2 regions of the Pseudomonas fungipugnans genome follow, and region 2 is predicted to be linked to the other one. Evidence: predicted binding sites of a transcription regulator. Region 2 holds the regulator's gene; the other holds the start of a gene.
What was found. The regulator sigma-54, encoded in region 2, starts transcription at its own class of promoters, with help from an activator protein. The targets are predictions, from matches to a motif close to ANTGGCATNNANNTTGCTNT.
Positions count from the first base shown of each region.

Region 1: glnA (glutamate--ammonia ligase) is a predicted target of sigma-54. The motif match lies at 5,213-5,232, and genes of this name have one in related genera.

Region 1 covers NZ_JARBWL010000002.1:626,723-635,839, reverse strand. The annotation lists gene POF45_RS17860 (glycogen/starch/alpha-glucan phosphorylase) at 1-739, opposite strand, end outside; gene POF45_RS17855 (YkgJ family cysteine cluster protein) at 1,001-1,441, shown strand; gene typA (translational GTPase TypA) at 1,584-3,404, opposite strand; gene thiI (tRNA uracil 4-sulfurtransferase ThiI) at 3,544-4,998, opposite strand; gene glnA (glutamate--ammonia ligase) at 5,329-6,735, shown strand; gene POF45_RS17835 (DUF4124 domain-containing protein) at 6,954-7,463, shown strand; gene POF45_RS17830 (DUF4124 domain-containing protein) at 7,460-8,080, shown strand; gene glnL (nitrogen regulation protein NR(II)) at 8,312-9,117, shown strand, end outside.
Region 2 covers NZ_JARBWL010000002.1:1,280,179-1,289,295, reverse strand. The annotation lists gene mlaE (lipid asymmetry maintenance ABC transporter permease subunit MlaE) at 1-767, opposite strand, end outside; gene POF45_RS20625 (ATP-binding cassette domain-containing protein) at 767-1,576, opposite strand; gene POF45_RS20620 (KpsF/GutQ family sugar-phosphate isomerase) at 1,853-2,827, shown strand; gene POF45_RS20615 (KdsC family phosphatase) at 2,828-3,352, shown strand; gene lptC (LPS export ABC transporter periplasmic protein LptC) at 3,360-3,932, shown strand; gene lptA (lipopolysaccharide transport periplasmic protein LptA) at 3,919-4,452, shown strand; gene lptB (LPS export ABC transporter ATP-binding protein) at 4,452-5,177, shown strand; gene POF45_RS20595 (RNA polymerase factor sigma-54) at 5,451-6,944, shown strand; gene hpf (ribosome hibernation-promoting factor, HPF/YfiA family) at 7,018-7,326, shown strand; gene ptsN (PTS IIA-like nitrogen regulatory protein PtsN) at 7,339-7,803, shown strand; gene rapZ (RNase adapter RapZ) at 7,806-8,663, shown strand; gene POF45_RS20575 (HPr family phosphocarrier protein) at 8,679-8,951, shown strand; gene POF45_RS20570 (ZIP family metal transporter) at 9,012-9,117, opposite strand, start outside.

The sequences.
Region 1 (9,117 bases), 650 kb from region 2:
GGTGCAGGTCTTCCATGGCGCGGGCACGCCACAGGCGCAAGGTGTTGACGCTGGCCCCGCGCCAGCCGACCACTGGCGTGTCGTAGGCGATGGCGCGCACAGTTTCCACGGGCGTCCAGACCTGGCGGGTCTTGCCGGTTTCATCGGTGATCGTTTCAACGCTGCCGCCGAAGCCGATCGGGTAAACCACTTCGGCGCGCTCGAACTCCCACGGGTTGCCGAAATCCAGCCAGTGCTCGGTCTGCTCCTGCTGCCAGCCGTCGACGATGGCCTGGCGGAACAGACCGTGTTCGTAACGAATGCCGTAGCCGTGCCCAGCGATGCCGAGGGTCGACATGCTTTCCATGAAGCACGCCGCCAGGCGCCCGAGGCCACCGTTGCCCAGCGCTGCGTCGGGCTCCAGCAGACGGATGCGCTCCAGATCGACGCCGAGCTCGGTCAGTGCTTCACGGGCCACGTCCAGCAGGCCGAGGTTGCTCAGGCTGTCGTAGAGCAAGCGGCCGATGAGAAATTCCAGCGAGAGGTAATAGACCCGCTTCTGACCTTTGCGGTAGATCTGCCGGGTGTGGTCCATCCAGTGTTCAACCATGTGATCACGCGCCGCCAGGGCGATGGCTTCGAACCAGTCGTGGTCGAAGGCGTGATCAGGGTCTTTGCCCACCGCGTAGGTGAGTTTGGTCAGGACGGCATCGCGAAATGCGGCCACCTCTGCTTCGCGAACTAGTGGTTCTTGAGTCATCGATAGGACCTCGAGCGAGCGGGGAATTGTCTGAGCCTAGACGGTCTGACCGACGGTGGCGGCTCTGGTTCGGCAGTTTTTCCTGATAGTGCGAGATCGGCTGGCATTTGCTTGTCGCCTGCCGGATTGAATGCAGGGGCCGTGCCGAAACCCGGGGATATTTTGCGGTGGCGCAAAAAAAATCTGGCGAAAGGTTGTTCAAAAATCCACCAGTCCCGGTATGATCGCGCGCCCTGATGCACACGCTGGTAACAACCGATGATGAAGCCCAACCTGATCGCCGCCGCAGAGATCGATCGCCTCGATACCTGGGCCAAATACTCGACCCCGATGTGCGGCTCCTGCATATCGAGCTGCTGCACGCTGCCGGTCGAGGTCAAGATCAAGGATCTGATCCGCATTGGCATCGTCGACGAGTTCGAGCGCGGTGAGCCGGCGAAGAACATCGCCAAGCGCCTGCAGAAGGAAGGGATCGTCGAGCGTTACAGCCAGAAGACCGAGATCTTCACCCTCCAGCGCATGAGCAACAACGATTGCCTGTACCTGGATCGCAAGAGCCGTCTGTGCACGATCTATGAGAAGCGCCCGGACACTTGCCGTAATCACCCCAAGATCGGGCCACGGCCGGGGTATTGCGCTTACAAGCCGAAGGAAGTGGCGCGTGAGACCAGCAGTAGCCGTCGGACCCTCGAAAAATTCTGATCTGAAATCTCGGGGCCTGGCAGGGCCCTTTCGCGAGCAGGCTCGCGAAAGGGCCAGATCAGCCGCCACACAAACCCCAGACAAACAAAAACGCCCCCGACCTTGCGGTCGGGGGCGTTTTTTTGTCAGCTAACTAAATGACTCAGTTACCGGACTTCTTGGCAGCGCGGGTACGCTCGCTTTCGCCCAGGATCTTCTTGCGAAGACGGATGGACTTAGGAGTGACTTCGCACAATTCGTCTTCTTGAACGAATTCCAGAGCTTGTTCCAGGGTGAAACGGATAGGCGGAACCAGAGCGATGGTTTCGTCTTTACCCGAAGCACGCATGTTGTCGAGCTTCTTGCCTTTGGTTGGGTTGACGCCCAGGTCGTTGTCGCGGCTGTTGATGCCGACGATTTGACCTTCGTACACGTCTTCACCGTGACCCAGGAACAGTTTGCCGCGAGCTTGCAGGGTTTCCAGCGAGTAAGTCAGAGCCTTACCGGTAGCCACCGACACCAGCACGCCGTTCTGACGGCCGGACATGTCGCCGGACTTCATCACATCGTAACGGTCGAAGATCGAGGTCAGGATGCCTGCACCGGAGGTCAGGGTCAGGAACTCGTTACGGAAACCGATCAGGCCACGTGCCGGGATGTTGTACTCAAGGCGCACACGGCCCTTGCCATCCGGAACCATGTTGGTCAGGTCGCCTTTACGGATACCGATCTGTTCCATGATCGAACCTTGCGATTCTTCCGGCAGGTCGATGGTCACGTTTTCGTACGGTTCGTGCTTGACGCCGTCAACCATGCGGATGATCACTTCAGGACGACCAACACCCATTTCGAAGCCTTCGCGACGCATGGTTTCGATCAGTACCGAGAGGTGCAGCTCACCACGGCCGGAGACTTTGAACTTGTCGGCGGTGTCGCCTTCTTCAACGCGCAGGGCAACGTTGTAGAGCAGCTCTTTGTCCAGACGTTCCTTGATGTTCCGGGAAGTCACGAACTTGCCTTCTTTACCGCAGAAAGGCGAGTCGTTTACCTGGAAGGTCATGGAAACGGTCGGTTCGTCAACGGTCAGCGGCTTCATCGCTTCGACGTTCAGTGGGTCGCACAGAGTGTCGGAGATGAACAGCTGGTCGAAGCCGCTGATGCAGACGATGTCGCCGGCAGCTGCTTCTTCAACGTCGATACGGTGCAGGCCGTGGTGACCCATCAGCTTCAGGATACGACCGGTACGCTTCTTGCCGTCGGCGTCGATAGCGACAACCGGAGTGTTCGGCTTGATGCGACCACGAGCGATACGGCCAACGCCGATAACACCCAGGAAGCTGTTGTAGTCCAGAGCGGAGATCTGCATCTGGAACGGACCGTCACGGTCAACTTTCGGCGCAGGTACGTTGTCGACGATCGACTGGTACAGCGGGGTCATGTCTTCAGCCATGTCGGTGTGTTCCAGACCGGCAATGCCGTTCAGGGCCGAGGCGTAGACGACTTTGAAGTCCAGCTGTTCTTCGGTAGCACCCAGGTTGTCGAACAGGTCGAAGATCTGGTCCAGAACCCAGTCCGGACGCGCGCCTGGACGGTCAACCTTGTTGATCACCACGATCGGACGCAGGCCGGCTTCGAAAGCCTTCTTGGTCACGAAACGGGTTTGCGGCATAGGGCCGTCTTGAGCGTCAACCAGCAGCAGAACGGAGTCAACCATCGACATTACACGTTCAACTTCGCCGCCGAAGTCGGCGTGGCCCGGGGTGTCCACGATGTTGATGTGGTAGCCGTTCCAGTTGATGGCGGTGTTTTTCGCCAGAATGGTAATACCGCGCTCTTTCTCCTGGTCGTTGGAGTCCATCACGCGCTCGTCGTTGAGCTCGTTGCGCTCCAGGGTGCCGGATTGACGCAAGAGTTTGTCTACCAGGGTGGTTTTACCATGGTCAACGTGAGCAATGATGGCGATGTTGCGTAGATTTTCGATCACTTGTGTATCTCGATCAGAGGATTCGGTGTGCTGACAAGTCTTGGCAGCGATTTACAGTAGAGTCCGTCAAAGCCGTTACAGCTTGACGGCGGCGTCGGGGGGCCGGTGACGCAGGCCACAGGCAAACAGCCCCGGGCACTTAGCTCGGTCGATAAACGCGCACATTGGCATGCCCCTCACTGAGCAAATGGTGGGCATGCAGGCGACTCATCACGCCTTTGTCGCAATACAGCAGGTACTGGCGAGTAGGGTCCAGTTCCTTGAAACGAGCGTTCAGTGCATAAAACGGCATCGTCTGTACCTCAATGCCAGCAAGGCCCAGCGGTTCGTCTTCAGCGGCATCCGGGTGACGGATGTCGATGACGATTTGCCCCGCCAGCGCTTCGCTGACCTCTTCGATTTGCAAATCCTGGCCCAATTCGTCGATCACGCGATCGATCGGCACCAGTTTGGCGTTCTCGAGCGCACGCTCAAGGACCGCCATGTCGAATTCTTTCTCTTCATGCTCCACGCGCGGTCGCTTGGCGTGGGTCTTGGGGTTCACCGAGATGACCCCGCAGTATTCCGGCATGTGCTTGGCGAAGTCGGCGGTACCGATTTCGTTGGCCAGGTCGATGATGTCCTGCTTGTGACTGGCGATCAGCGGGCGCAGCACCAGCTTCTCGGTCACGCAGTCGATCACGTTCAGGTTCGGCAGCGTCTGGCTCGACACCTGGGAAATCGCTTCACCGGTGACCAGCGCCTCGATCTCAAGCCGATCGGCAATACGGGAAGCAGCGCGCAACATCATACGCTTCAAAACTACGCCCATATGACTGTTATCGACTTTCCCGAGAATTTCTCCCAGGACTTCCTCGAACGGCACACTGACAAATAACACGCGTTGCGAGCTGCCGTACTTCTTCCAGATGAAGTGCGCGACTTCCATCACGCCCAGTTCATGGGCACGTCCGCCCAGGTTGAAGAAGCAGAAGTGCGCCATCAGGCCCCGGCGCATGATCTGGTAGGCGGCGACTGTCGAGTCAAAGCCGCCGGACATCAGCACCAGTGTCTGCTCCAGCGCACCCAGCGGGTAGCCGCCGATGCTGTTGTGCTGGTTGTGGATCACGAACAACCGTTTGTCGCGAATTTCGATGCGAACTTCGATTTCCGGCTCTTTCAGGGAAATTCCGGCGGCGCCGCACTGACGACGCAGTTGGCTGCCGACGTATTTCTCGACGTCCATCGAGCTGAATTCATGCTTGCCCGCACGTTTGCAGCGCACCGAAAAGATCTTCCCGGCCAGCGCATCACCGTAGTGCTGCCTGCACTTGGCGACGACGTCATCGAAGTCGACATACGGGTACTCGTCGACCTGCAGGAAATGCGCGATACCCGGCATGCAGCTCAGGCGCTCGGTCATCTCCTTCAAGGCTTTGGGCTCGGTGACACGGGTTTCCAGCTCGAGGTTGTCCCACACACCGTTCACCACCACAGCCGGGTCCAGATCGCGGAGCACGGCACGGATGTTTTTGGCCAACTGGCGGATGAAACGCATCCGTACCGGGCGGCTCTTGATGGTGATCTCGGGGAAGACTTTTACGATTAATTTCATGGAAACAGCGCGCGCAGGGCCTGCCGAAAAAGGGGGGCGCGGATTATAGCGGAAATTGCTCAAGGTTTAACCAGTTAATATGCAGAAGGTTTTGCGCGCACCAAAACAGGTCATTTATCGAATAAGACGCTACATTACAGGGCGAGATTTTCAGCTTTATGGCGCCCTGCACCGCAACAAGCGTGAAATTGGGGCAAAAAACCCATGGTGGGGCACTGGCATGCAATTTGCTCCCTTGTGAGGCAGGTTGCCATGGCAGAGTATTCGCGCCGGCATCACCCACATTCTAAGGGCATCCACTACCAAGCCCGAAGCCACCCGGAGGACACTATGTCGAAGTCGGTTCAACTCATCAAAGATCATGACGTCAAGTGGATTGATCTGCGCTTCACGGACACCAAAGGCACTCAGCACCACGTGACCATGCCGGCTCGCGACGCGCTGGATGACGCCTTCTTCGAAGAAGGCAAAATGTTCGACGGCTCCTCCATTGCTGGCTGGAAAGGCATCGAAGCCTCCGACATGATCCTGATGCCGGACGACAGCACTGCCGTCCTCGACCCGTTCACCGAAGACCCAACGCTGATCATCGTCTGCGACGTGATCGAGCCTTCGACCATGCAAGGCTACGACCGTGACCCACGTGCAATCGCCAAGCGTGCCGAGGAATACCTGAAGTCGACCGGTATCGGCGACACCGTATTCGTAGGCCCGGAGCCTGAGTTCTTCATCTTCGACTCGGTGAAATTCAAGTCCGATATCTCCGGCTCGATGTTCAAGATCTACTCCGAGCAAGGTTCGTGGATGTCCGACCAGGACATCGAAGGCGGTAACAAAGGTCACCGTCCAGGCATCAAGGGCGGCTACTTCCCGGTTCCGCCGTTCGACCACGACCACGAAATCCGTACCTCCATGTGCAACGCCATGGAAGAAATGGGCCTGGTCATCGAAGTTCACCACCACGAAGTGGCGACTGCCGGCCAGAACGAAATCGGTGTGAAGTTCAACACCCTGGTAGCCAAGGCTGACGAAGTTCAGACCCTGAAATACTGCGTACACAACGTTGCTGATGCATACGGCCGCACTGCGACCTTCATGCCCAAGCCTCTGTACGGCGACAACGGTTCGGGCATGCACGTCCACCTGTCCATCGCCAAAGACGGCAAGAACACCTTCGCTGGCGAAGGCTATGCCGGCCTGTCCGACACCGCCCTGTACTTCATCGGCGGCATCATCAAGCACGGTAAGGCGCTGAACGGCTTCACCAACCCGTCGACCAACTCCTACAAGCGTCTGGTCCCAGGCTTCGAAGCACCGGTCATGCTGGCCTACTCGGCCCGCAACCGTTCCGCCTCGATCCGTATTCCTTACGTATCCAGCCCTCGCGCTCGCCGTATCGAAGCGCGCTTCCCGGATCCGGCAGCCAACCCATACCTGGGCTTCGCTGCACTGTTGATGGCTGGCCTGGACGGCATCCAGAACAAGATCCACCCAGGCGACGCTGCTGACAAAAACCTGTACGACCTGCCGCCTGAAGAGGCGAAAGAGATCCCACAAGTTTGCGGCAGCCTGAAAGAAGCCCTGGAAGAGCTGGACAAGGGTCGCGCGTTCCTGACCAAAGGCGGCGTGTTCTCCGACGACTTCATCGACGCTTACATCGCTCTGAAAAGCGAAGAAGAAATCAAGGTCCGCACCTTCGTACACCCACTGGAATATGAGCTGTACTACAGCTGCTGATCCGGTAGCGCCTGCGCAAGCGGCGTGACAAAAAAGAGGCCTCCTTCGGGAGGCCTTTTTTATACCCACGATTTAACGGCTGACACATATCCCCCTGTGGGAGCGGGTTTGTGGTGTTTGGAAGCGTTCGGCAAATCATACCCAAATGTTAACGGCTTGGGCCAACCCTCACCCTTGACCTATGCTGCAACCCATCACTTTCGCTGGCGGTCGATTTTATGGGTCGTGGTTTTCTCCTTATCCTGCTGCTGATCGCCCTGCCCGCCGCCGCGCAGATCTACAAATACACGGACGCCGCCGGCAACACCGCCTACAGCAATCAACCTCCCGACGGGGTCAAGGCTCAAGCCGTGGAGCTGCCACCACTCAACAGCGTCGAGCGCCAGGCGCCAGTCGACCCGCCATCGCCCCCGGCGCCCCAGGCACAACCCGGCACCCTGTATGAAGCGCTGGAACTGACTGGCCTGCCCACCGAAGAAGCGCTGCGCGCCAACAACGGCACCTTCACCGTCAGCGTACTGATCAAGCCGCGCCTGCAAGCGCCTCATCAATTGAGGTTGCTGCTGGACGACCAGCCCTACGGCCAGCCGAGCAACGTGCCGATCCTGCAATTGGTCAACATCGATCGCGGCGAACATCGTCTGGCGGTGCAGGTGATCAATGGCGAGAACGTGATCCGCCAGAGCCCGACCGTGACGTTCACCGTGCAACGGGTGCACAAGCCTTGAAGGCCTGGTGGCTGATCCTGTGCCTGCTGGCCCTGCCCGCGACGGCTGAGGTCTTCACCTACGTCGATGCCCAGGGCAACCGTGTCTACACCGACCAGCCGGGCTCCGGCAGCGCCAAGCGCGTACCGATTGCGACGAGCAATCGCATGTCGGCCAACCCGACCGGCGCGACCCCGATGATCGCCGCGAAAAAAACTGAAGAAACGCCGCTGTTCCACTACGACATGCTCCGCGTACTGGTACCGGAACCGGACGCCACGATTCGCAACAGCGCCGGCGAGCTGATCGTCAGCGTCACCAGCGAGCCGGGCCTGCAAAAGGGCCATCGCTACCGCTTGCTACTGGACGGCCAGCCCACCGCAGAGCCTGGGCTGAGCCCGGTGTTCCCGTTGACCAACATCGACCGGGGCAGTCATAACCTGTCAGTGGAAATCATCGACGAGCTGGGCCGCACCGTCGAACGCACCGCCAATCAGCCCTTCCACATGCTACGCATCTCCCTCGCGCAGAAACGCCAGGTCAATCCCTGCACTTTGGCGGACTACGGCCAGCGCCCGGAATGCCCGCTCAAGGACAAACCCGAGGAAGAAAAAAATCCCTTCCTGAGGTTCTTCTAACCTCGTTCAGCTTTGCGCACTATATTGGTGCGAATAGTTGCACCCTACCCACCTCTCAAACCATTTTGGTTCGAAAATACCCGCGAAAGCTGGCAGAACGCCACGTGATCGAGCGTTAAACGCCCGTTTCAGGCGTTAAACGCTTCTTTTCGGAGCTTTGGTTTGGTTTTTTGCATTTTCCTCACATCTGCGCTGAGTCTTTGCCCGCGCCCTGCTCCAAAAGAGGTCCTGATGACCATTAGCGACGCACTGCATCGATTGCTTCTCGACAACCTGACCACTGCCACCATCCTGCTTGATGCCGAATTGCGCCTTGAGTACATGAACCCGGCGGCAGAGATGCTGCTGGCCATCAGCGGCCAGCGCAGCCACGGGCAGTTCATCAGCGAGCTGTTCACCGAATCCACCGAAGCGCTGAATTCCCTGCGCCAGGCGGTGGAGCAGGCGCACCCGTTCACCAAGCGCGAAGCCATGCTCACCGCCCTCACCGGCCAGACCCTGACGGTCGATTACGCGGTAACACCGATCCTGAGCAACGGTGACACGCTGCTGCTGCTGGAAGTCCATCCCCGTGACCGCCTGCTGCGGATCACCAAGGAAGAAGCGCAGTTGTCGAAACAGGAAACCAGCAAGATGCTGGTGCGCGGCCTGGCTCACGAGATCAAGAATCCGCTGGGCGGGATTCGCGGCGCGGCGCAGTTGCTGGCCCGCGAGCTGCCCGAAGAAAGCCTGCGCGACTATACCAACGTGATCATCGAAGAAGCCGACCGCCTGCGAAACCTGGTGGACCGCATGCTCGGCTCCAACAAGCTGCCATCGCTGGCCATGTGCAACGTCCACGAAGTGCTGGAACGCGTCTGTCATCTGGTGGAAGCCGAAAGCCAGGGCTGCATCACCTTGGTGCGTGACTACGACCCAAGCATTCCCGACGTGTTGATCGACCGCGAACAGATGATTCAGGCGGTGCTCAACATTGTGCGCAACGCAATGCAGGCCATCAGCAGCCAGAACGAACTGCGCCTTGGCCGCATCAGCCT
Region 2 (9,117 bases):
ATAAAGTCCAGGCCGAGTACTGCCAAAGAGGCATATACCACGGTCTTGGTAGTGGCACGGCTGATCCCCTCGGAAGTGGGCTCACAGTCATAGCCTTGGAATACGGCGATCCAGGTCACGACAAAGGCGAAAGCAATGCTTTTGATGATGCCGTTGAGCACATCGCCATTGAACGTCACGCTGTTTTGCATGTTCGCCCAGTAAGAGCCGTCATAGACCCCCAGCCAGTCGACAGCTACCCAGGAACCACCCCAGATCCCGACGACGCTGAAAATCATCGCCAGCACCGGCAGGGAAATGAAGCCGGCCCACAGGCGTGGGGCAATGATGTACTTGAGCGGGTCGACGCCAATCATTTCCAGACTGGACAACTGCTCGGTGGACTTCATGTTGCCGATTTCGGCGGTCAGCGCCGAACCGGCGCGCCCGGCAAACAGCAAGGCCGTCACGACCGGGCCCAGTTCACGCAGCAGCGTCAGCGCAACCATCTGGCCGACCGCCTGCTCCGAACCGTAGCTGGAGAGGATGTTGAACCCCTGCAGCGCCAGCACCATGCCGATGAACACCCCGGAGACCACAATGATCACCAGGGACATCACGCCCACCGAATGCAACTGTTTGACCAGCAAGCCGAAGCCGCCGCCAATGCCGCCACGGCCGATCAGGGCATGAAACAGGAACAGCGTCGCGCGGCCGAACACGGCAATGGCATCGATAGCCCCTTCGCCGAAGCGACGCACCTTTTCTATCAGTGAAATCTTGCGCATCAACGCTTCCCCAGAAGATCTGCGCGGTAATCCGTCGCTGGAAAGTGGTACGCAACCGGACCGTCGGGATCACCCGTCATGAATTGACGGATACGCGGCTCCTCCGAGCTCATCAACTCGTCCGGCGTGCCCTGCCCCAATACTTGCCCATCGCCCACTACATAAATGTAATCGGCAATGCTCGCTGTCTCGGCCAGATCGTGGGACACCACGATACTGGTGATGCCCAGCGCATCGTTGAGCAGGCGGATCAGGCGCACCAGCACGCCCATGGCGATAGGGTCCTGGCCGACAAAGGGCTCGTCATACATGAGGATCTGCGGGTCGAGGGCAATGGCCCGCGCCAGCGCGACACGACGCTTCATGCCGCCTGACAACTCGTCGGGCATCAGGTCGATGGCGCCACGCAAGCCCACCGCCTGCAACTTGAGCAGGACGATGTCGCGGATCATTTCTTCCGGCAACTGGGTATGAACGCGCAGGGGAAAAGCCACGTTCTCGAAGACATCGAGGTCGGTAAACAGGGCGCCGCTCTGGAACAGCACACCCATGTGCTTGCGCGCATCGAACAGATCACTGCGCGACAGATTCGGCAGGTTCTGACCGTTGACCCAGACTTCGCCGCTGGAAGGACGCAATTGCGCCCCCATCAGCCGCAGCAGCGTGGTCTTGCCACACCCGGAAGGTCCCATGATGCCGGTGACCTTGCCGCGCGGGATGCGGATATCGATGTTATTGAAAATGCTGCGCGCACCGCGCTTGAAGGACAGTCCCTTCAGCTCGACCGCGTAGGCGTTATCGGCACTCATCTAAACTCCTTGCGATGCAGCCTCTCACTCGGACGCCTGGCTTTCTGGCGAAAGCACATACCTCCCGGGCAGGCCGAACTGGCGGCGAACTATATCACTGCAAAGGGCAAGCGCCCAAGGCCCATGCCAGACGATGTTCAGCAACTTGACAGGCAAAAACTCCTGTTACAGAGCGATTCGGTAACAGTGAATGACAAAGGCTGACGAACTTGCGTGAGGGTTTTGATCATTACCGCTATAATCGCCGCCTTTTCATCGGGCTATACGATTTCTGACATGAGCCAATCCAGCGAGCTGATTCAATCGGCACAACGCACCATCCGCCTCGAACTGGAAGCCGTAAACGGCTTGCTGCCCCATATCGACGCAGATTTCGTACGCGCTTGCGAGATGATTCTGGCCAGCAAAGGCCGCGTGGTCGTGGTCGGCATGGGCAAATCGGGGCACATCGGCAACAAGATTGCCGCCACCCTGGCCAGCACCGGCACCACGGCTTTTTTCGTCCACCCGGCCGAAGCCAGCCACGGCGACATGGGCATGATCACCCGTGACGACATCATTCTGGCACTGTCGAACTCCGGCTCCACCAACGAAATCGTGACCCTGCTGCCGCTGATCAAGCGCCTGGGCATTCAATTGATCAGCATGACCGGCAATCCCGAGTCGCCGCTGGCCAAGGCCGCGGAGGTCAATCTCAATGTGCATGTCGAGCACGAGGCTTGCCCACTGAACCTGGCACCGACCTCTTCGACCACCGCCGCGCTGGTCATGGGCGATGCCCTGGCGGTTGCCTTGCTGGAAGCGCGCGGTTTTACCGCCGAAGATTTCGCCTTTTCCCATCCGGGCGGCGCCCTGGGCCGACGTCTGCTGCTCAAGGTGGAACATGTCATGCACGCCGGCGATGAACTGCCAAAGGTCCAGCGCGGCACGCTGCTAAAGGACGCATTGATGGAAATGACCCGCAAGGGCCTGGGCATGACCGTGATCCTGGAAGCCGATGGCACCCTCGCCGGGATCTTCACCGACGGCGACCTGCGCCGCTCCCTGGACCGCGCCATCGACATTCATCACGCGACCATCGATCAAGTAATGACCACCCATGGCAAGACCGCCCGCGCCGAGATGCTCGCCGCTGAAGCGCTCAAAATCATGGAAGACAACAAAATCAACGCACTGGTGGTGGTCGATAGCGAAGACCGCCCGGTTGGCGCCCTTAACATGCACGATTTGCTGCGTGCGGGAGTGATGTAAGTGAGCGATGACCTGCTGCAACGCGGCAAACAGATCAAACTGGCGGTTTTTGACGTCGACGGCGTCCTGACCGACGGTCGCCTGTACTTCCTCGAAGACGGCAGCGAATTCAAGACGTTCAGCACACTGGACGGCCAGGGCATCAAGATGTTGATGGCAGCCGGCGTGCAGACCGCTATCATCAGCGGCCGCAAGACCCCGGTGGTCGAGCGGCGAGCAAAAAACCTCGGCATTCCCCATCTGTATCAGGGTCGCGAAGACAAACTGGTGGTGCTCGACGAGCTTCTTGCGCAACTCAACCTAAGCTATGAACAGGTGGCCTACCTCGGTGACGACCTGCCGGACCTGCCGGTGATTCGCCGCGTCGGCCTGGGCATGGCGGTGGCCAACGCTGCAAGCTTTGTGCGTGAACACGCCCACGGCATCACCCTTGCCCGTGGTGGCGAAGGTGCCGCCCGCGAGTTCTGCGAACTGATCCTGCGCGCCCAGGGCCGCCTCGATGCGGCCAACGCCGCGTACCTGTGAGCCAATTATGCTGAGTAAAAAGTTTCGCAATTTCCTGCTGTTCACTGTCATCGCCGCGATATTCGCGGCGGTCGGCTACTGGAACATCAGCCCTGAACGCTTCCTCGACAAGCCAGTGGTCAAGGTCGATGAAAGCGCGATCGACTATTACGCCACCAACGCCCACAGCATGCAGTTCCTGCCGGACGGTGGTTTGCAATATGACCTGACGTCCGACAAGGTCGAGCATTTGAAGGCGAGCGACGTGTCGCTGCTGACCAACCCCGACCTGAACATGTACCGCGGCAGTGAATACCCGTGGCATGTGACGAGCTTGCGCGGCGAGGTCAATCCGGACGGTACACAGGTAGAACTGATCGACTCGGTGCGTATTGCACGCACCGACGAAAAGAACCGTGACACCATTATTACCAGTACCCGCATGACAGTGTTCCCGCAGCAGCAATATGCGCAGACCGAGCAACCCGTTAGAATTGACGGAGCTGGCGGCGTGTCATTTGGCACGGGAATGAAAGCGTATTTGAAAGAAAGCAGGATACACCTGCTATCGAACGTAAGAGGACAGTATGAGGCTCGTTAAAACCCTCCCTATTTTGCTCAGTCTGGGCGCAGCACTGGGAAGCGTGAGCGCCTGGGCTCTGCCGAACGATAGCGAACAGCCTATCCGCGTTCAAGCCGACGACGCGCAGCTGGATGACAAGCAAGGCATCGCCACCTACAAGGGCGACGTCGTCATTACTCAAGGCTCGATGATCGTCAAGGGCAATACCGTGACGCTGACTCGCACCCCCGCCGGCGACATCGATGTCGTCACCTCCGTGGGCAACCTGGCGTATTTCGAGCAGAAGCAGAAAATCGACTCCCCGCAGCCGGTCAAAGGCTATGGCAAGACCATTCAGTACCATGCCCAGCAAAATCGCATTGTACTGATCGATCAGGCCAAAGTGATCAGCGACGATGGCAGCACCACCGAAGGCGAGAAAATCGTCTATGACACGGTGAAACAGGTTGCAACTGCCGGTCGTGCCAATGGCGCGCCAATCACCACTCCGCGCCAACGGATCGACATGGTGATCCCGCCGAAGCAGAAGGCTAAATAATGGCGACTCTTAAAGCCCAGCATTTGGCCAAGAGCTACAAGAGCCGCCAGGTTGTGCGTGACGTCAGCCTGTCCATCGACAGCGGCCAGATCGTTGGCCTGCTCGGCCCTAACGGCGCCGGCAAGACCACCTGCTTCTACATGATCGTAGGCCTGGTACAGGCCGATCAGGGTCGCGTACTGATCGACGACCTGGACGTCAGCCACCAGCCAATGCACGGCCGTGCAAAGGCAGGTATCGGCTATCTTCCGCAAGAAGCGTCGATCTTCCGCAAATTGTCGGTGGCCGACAACATCATGGCCATCCTCGAGACCCGCAAGGAGCTCGACAAGGCCGGTCGTCGCAAGGAGCTGGAAAGCCTGCTGCAGGAATTCCACATCAGCCACATCCGCGACAACCTGGGCATGAGCCTCTCCGGTGGTGAACGCCGCCGCGTGGAAATCGCCCGGGCGCTGGCGACCGCACCCAAATTCATCCTCCTCGACGAACCCTTCGCCGGTGTGGACCCGATTTCGGTGGGCGACATCAAACAGATCATCCATCACCTCAAGGCCAAAGGCATTGGCGTGCTGATCACCGACCACAACGTCCGTGAAACCCTGGACATCTGCGAAACCGCCTACATCGTCAACGATGGCCAGCTGATCGCCGAAGGCGACTCCGCCACCATCCTGGCCAACGAGCTGGTCAAGGAAGTGTATCTGGGCCATGAGTTCCGCCTGTAAGCGCTGAAGTGTCTGGCGGATTGTCCGGGCGCTTGCTTCAATAAAAAATCAATCGTTTTTTATTGTTACAGCGCTCTAGGCAAACACTGCGCTTCAAAGATGTTCGGCTTTCAGCAAGGGCACCCTGTCAATAAAGCTTTATAGGTTTTTATTGTTACAGCGCTCTAGGCAAACGCTGCGGTTTCGGGCATATAATTTGCTTATGTTTGGCGCTTCGGCGCCCTGTAGTGGATGGCGCATGTGCGCCGGCGAATAAGGTGTTAAGCCCCAGCCATGAAACCATCGCTAGTCTTGAGAATGGGCCAGCAGCTGACGATGACACCGCAGCTGCAACAGGCCATCCGCCTGCTCCAATTGTCGACCCTGGACCTGCAACAGGAAATCCAGGAGGCCCTGGAGTCCAATCCGATGCTCGAACGCCAGGAAGAAGGCGACGACTTCGATAATGCCGATCCCCTGGCCGACAAAGCCGAACAGCAACCCAACGCCGATATTCAAGAGCCCTCCTACCAGGAAACCGCCCCCACGGTGGATAACCTAGAGGAAGGCGACTGGAACGAGCGAATTCCCAACGAGCTGCCCGTCGACACCGCCTGGGAAGACGTCTACCAGACCAGCGCCAGCAGCCTGCCGAGCAACGATGACGACGAGTGGGATTTCACCACCCGCACATCCGTAGGCGAAAGCCTGCAAAGCCACCTGCTCTGGCAATTGAACCTGGCACCGATGTCCGACACCGACCGCCTGATCGCCGTCACCCTGATCGACTGCATCAACAATCAGGGCTACCTGGACGAAACCCTTGAGGAAATCCTTGAGGCCTTCGATCCGGAGCTGGACATCGAACTGGACGAAATCGAAGCCGTCCTGCACCGCATCCAGCAATTCGAACCGGCCGGCATCGGCGCCCGCAACCTGGGCGAGTGCCTGTTACTGCAATTGCGCCAGCTCGCAACCAAAACGCCCTGGCTGGCCGAGGCAAAACGCCTGGTCACTGACTACATCGACCTGTTGGGCAGCCGCGACTACGGCCAACTGATGCGCCGCATGAAGCTCAAGGAAGATGAACTGCGCCAAGTCATCGAACTGGTACAGAGCCTCAACCCGCGCCCTGGCTCGCAGATCGAGTCCAGCGAAGCCGAGTACGTCGTACCCGATGTGATCGTGCGCAAGGACAACGAGCGCTGGCTGGTGGAGCTGAATCAGGAGTCGGTGCCACGGCTGCGGGTCAACGCCCAGTACGCCGGTTTCGTGCGCCGCGCCGACACCAGCGCCGACAACACCTTCATGCGCAATCAGCTGCAGGAAGCCCGCTGGTTCATCAAGAGCCTGCAAAGCCGTAATGAAACCCTGATGAAAGTGGCCACCCAGATCGTCGAGCATCAGCGCGGCTTTCTCGAATACGGCGACGAAGCCATGAAACCGCTGGTACTGCATGACATCGCCGAAGCGGTCGGCATGCACGAATCGACGATTTCCCGGGTGACCACGCAAAAATTCATGCACACCCCTCGGGGTATTTATGAACTGAAATACTTTTTCTCCAGCCACGTCAGCACCTCCGAAGGCGGCGAATGCTCGTCCACGGCGATCCGCGCGATCATCAAAAAACTGGTTGCCGCGGAAAATCAGAAAAAGCCGTTGAGTGACAGCAAGATCGCTGGTTTACTGGAGGCACAAGGCATTCAGGTGGCTCGCCGCACCGTCGCCAAGTACCGCGAATCCCTGGGGATCGCGCCTTCGAGCGAACGCAAGCGGTTGATGTAAGCCACAGCACAGCGTTCCAGTGGCAGGTATTCCTACCTGCCGCTTTATGCACTGGCAACGAAGGAGAAGCTGTATGCAAGTCAACATCAGTGGACACCAACTGGAAGTGACTCCCCCCCTGCGCGAGTACGTTGAGGCAAAACTCAAGAAGATCGCCGGGCATTTCGACAAGATCACCAATGTGCAAGTCACGATGACGGTCGAAAAGCTGAAACAGAAAATCGAAGCCACGCTGCATATACCCGGCGGTGAAGTGGTCGCCAACGCCGAACATGACGACATGTATGCGGCAATCGACCTGCTCACCGACAAACTGGATCGCCAACTCCTAAAGCATAAGGAAAAGACCCAGCGCCAGCTTCAAGGCGCAACCGGTCGTTAACACTCCCAACCCATGATCCGACTTGAAAACATCCTGACCCCCGGCCGTTCCTTGGTGAACGTGCCGGGTGGCAGTAAAAAGAAAGCCCTCGAACAAATTGCCAACCTGATCGCCCGGGAAGTACCGGATCTGGAGATGCAAGATGTCTTCGAGGCTCTGATTGCCCGTGAAAAACTCGGTTCCACCGGTTTTGGCAACGGCATCGCCATTCCCCACTGCCGGCTCAAGGGCTGTACTTCGCCCATCAGCGCCCTGATGCACCTGGACGCTCCGATTGATTTTGATGCCATCGACGGTGCTCCGGTTGACCTGCTGTTTGTGCTGCTGGTCCCGGAAGCGGCCACCGATGCCCACCTTGAATTGCTTCGTCAGATCGCCAGCATGCTTGATCGCAAGGAAGTCCGTGATCGCCTGCGCAGCGCCCCAAGCAACGAAGCCTTGTATCAGGTTGTCCTGAGCGAGCAAAACGGTCAGTAATCATGCGCTTGATCATTGTCAGTGGCCGCTCCGGCTCAGGTAAAAGTACCGCGCTCGATGTCCTTGAGGACAACGGCTACTACTGCATCGACAACCTGCCCGCCGGGTTACTGCCGGAACTGGCCGAACGTGCATTGATTCACACCGAACTCGCACAGCCACTGGTCGCTGTGTCGATTGATGCGCGCAACCTGCCCAGCCACCTGTCGCGTTTTCCCGAATTGCTTGAAGAAGTCCGCAGCCGGCACATCCAGTGCGATGTGGTGTACCTGGACGCCGACGAAGAAACCCTGCTCAAGCGCTTTTCCGAAACCCGCCGTCGCCACCCGTTGAGCAGCGGCAATCGCTCACTGGCAGAAGCCATTGAAGACGAAACGCATCTGCTGGGGCCCATTGCCGACCTGGCCGACCTCAAGGTCAACACCACTAACCTGAACCTGTACCAGCTGCGCGACACCATCAAGCTGCGCCTGCTGAACCAGCCGGAGCCCGGGACCGCGTTCCTGGTTGAGTCCTTCGGGTTCAAGCGTGGCATGCCGGTGGATGCGGACCTGGTGTTCGACGTGCGCTGCTTGCCGAACCCCTATTGGAAGCCGGAATTGCGCGCGCTGTCGGGACAGGATCAACCGGTGGCCGATTATCTGGCAGCGCAACCGGATGTCGAGGAGATGTTCCAGGACATCTCCTCGTACCTGCTCAAATGGCTGCCCCGCTTTGCCGCCAGCAACCGTGCCTACGTCACCATTGCCATTGGCTGTACCGGCGGGCATCACCGCTCCGTCTACCTGACTGAACGTCTGGGCCAGGTCCTGCAACAATCCCTGAAGAACGTCCAGGTTCGCCACCGCGACCTCAGCTAAAGGATTCACACCGCGATGCCTGCTCTGGAAATTGAAATTATTAACAAGCTGGGCCTGCATGCCCGTGCTTCTGCGAAATTTGTTGGCGTGGCGGGCCAGTTCCCCTGCCAGATCAGGGCCGGGCGCACACCTGAATCGATGGTCGACGGTAAAAGCATCATGGCGATGATGATGCTGGCAGCTGGCAAGGGCACAAAAATTCACTTGAGTACCGAAGGTGAGCAAGCGGATGAGGCGTTACAGGCCCTGGTAAACCTGATCAACAACTTCTTCGACGAAGGCGAGTAACGCATAAGCAAGACCGCCTTTTGTGGCGAGGGAACAAAGCGCCCTCGCCACAAAAGGTAATCAAGCCAAAGCCGTATCCATCACCATCATCAGACAAAACCCGATCAACAGCCCAAGGCTGGCGAGCTTGTCGTGACCATTGCGCCGCGACTCGGGAATGATTTCA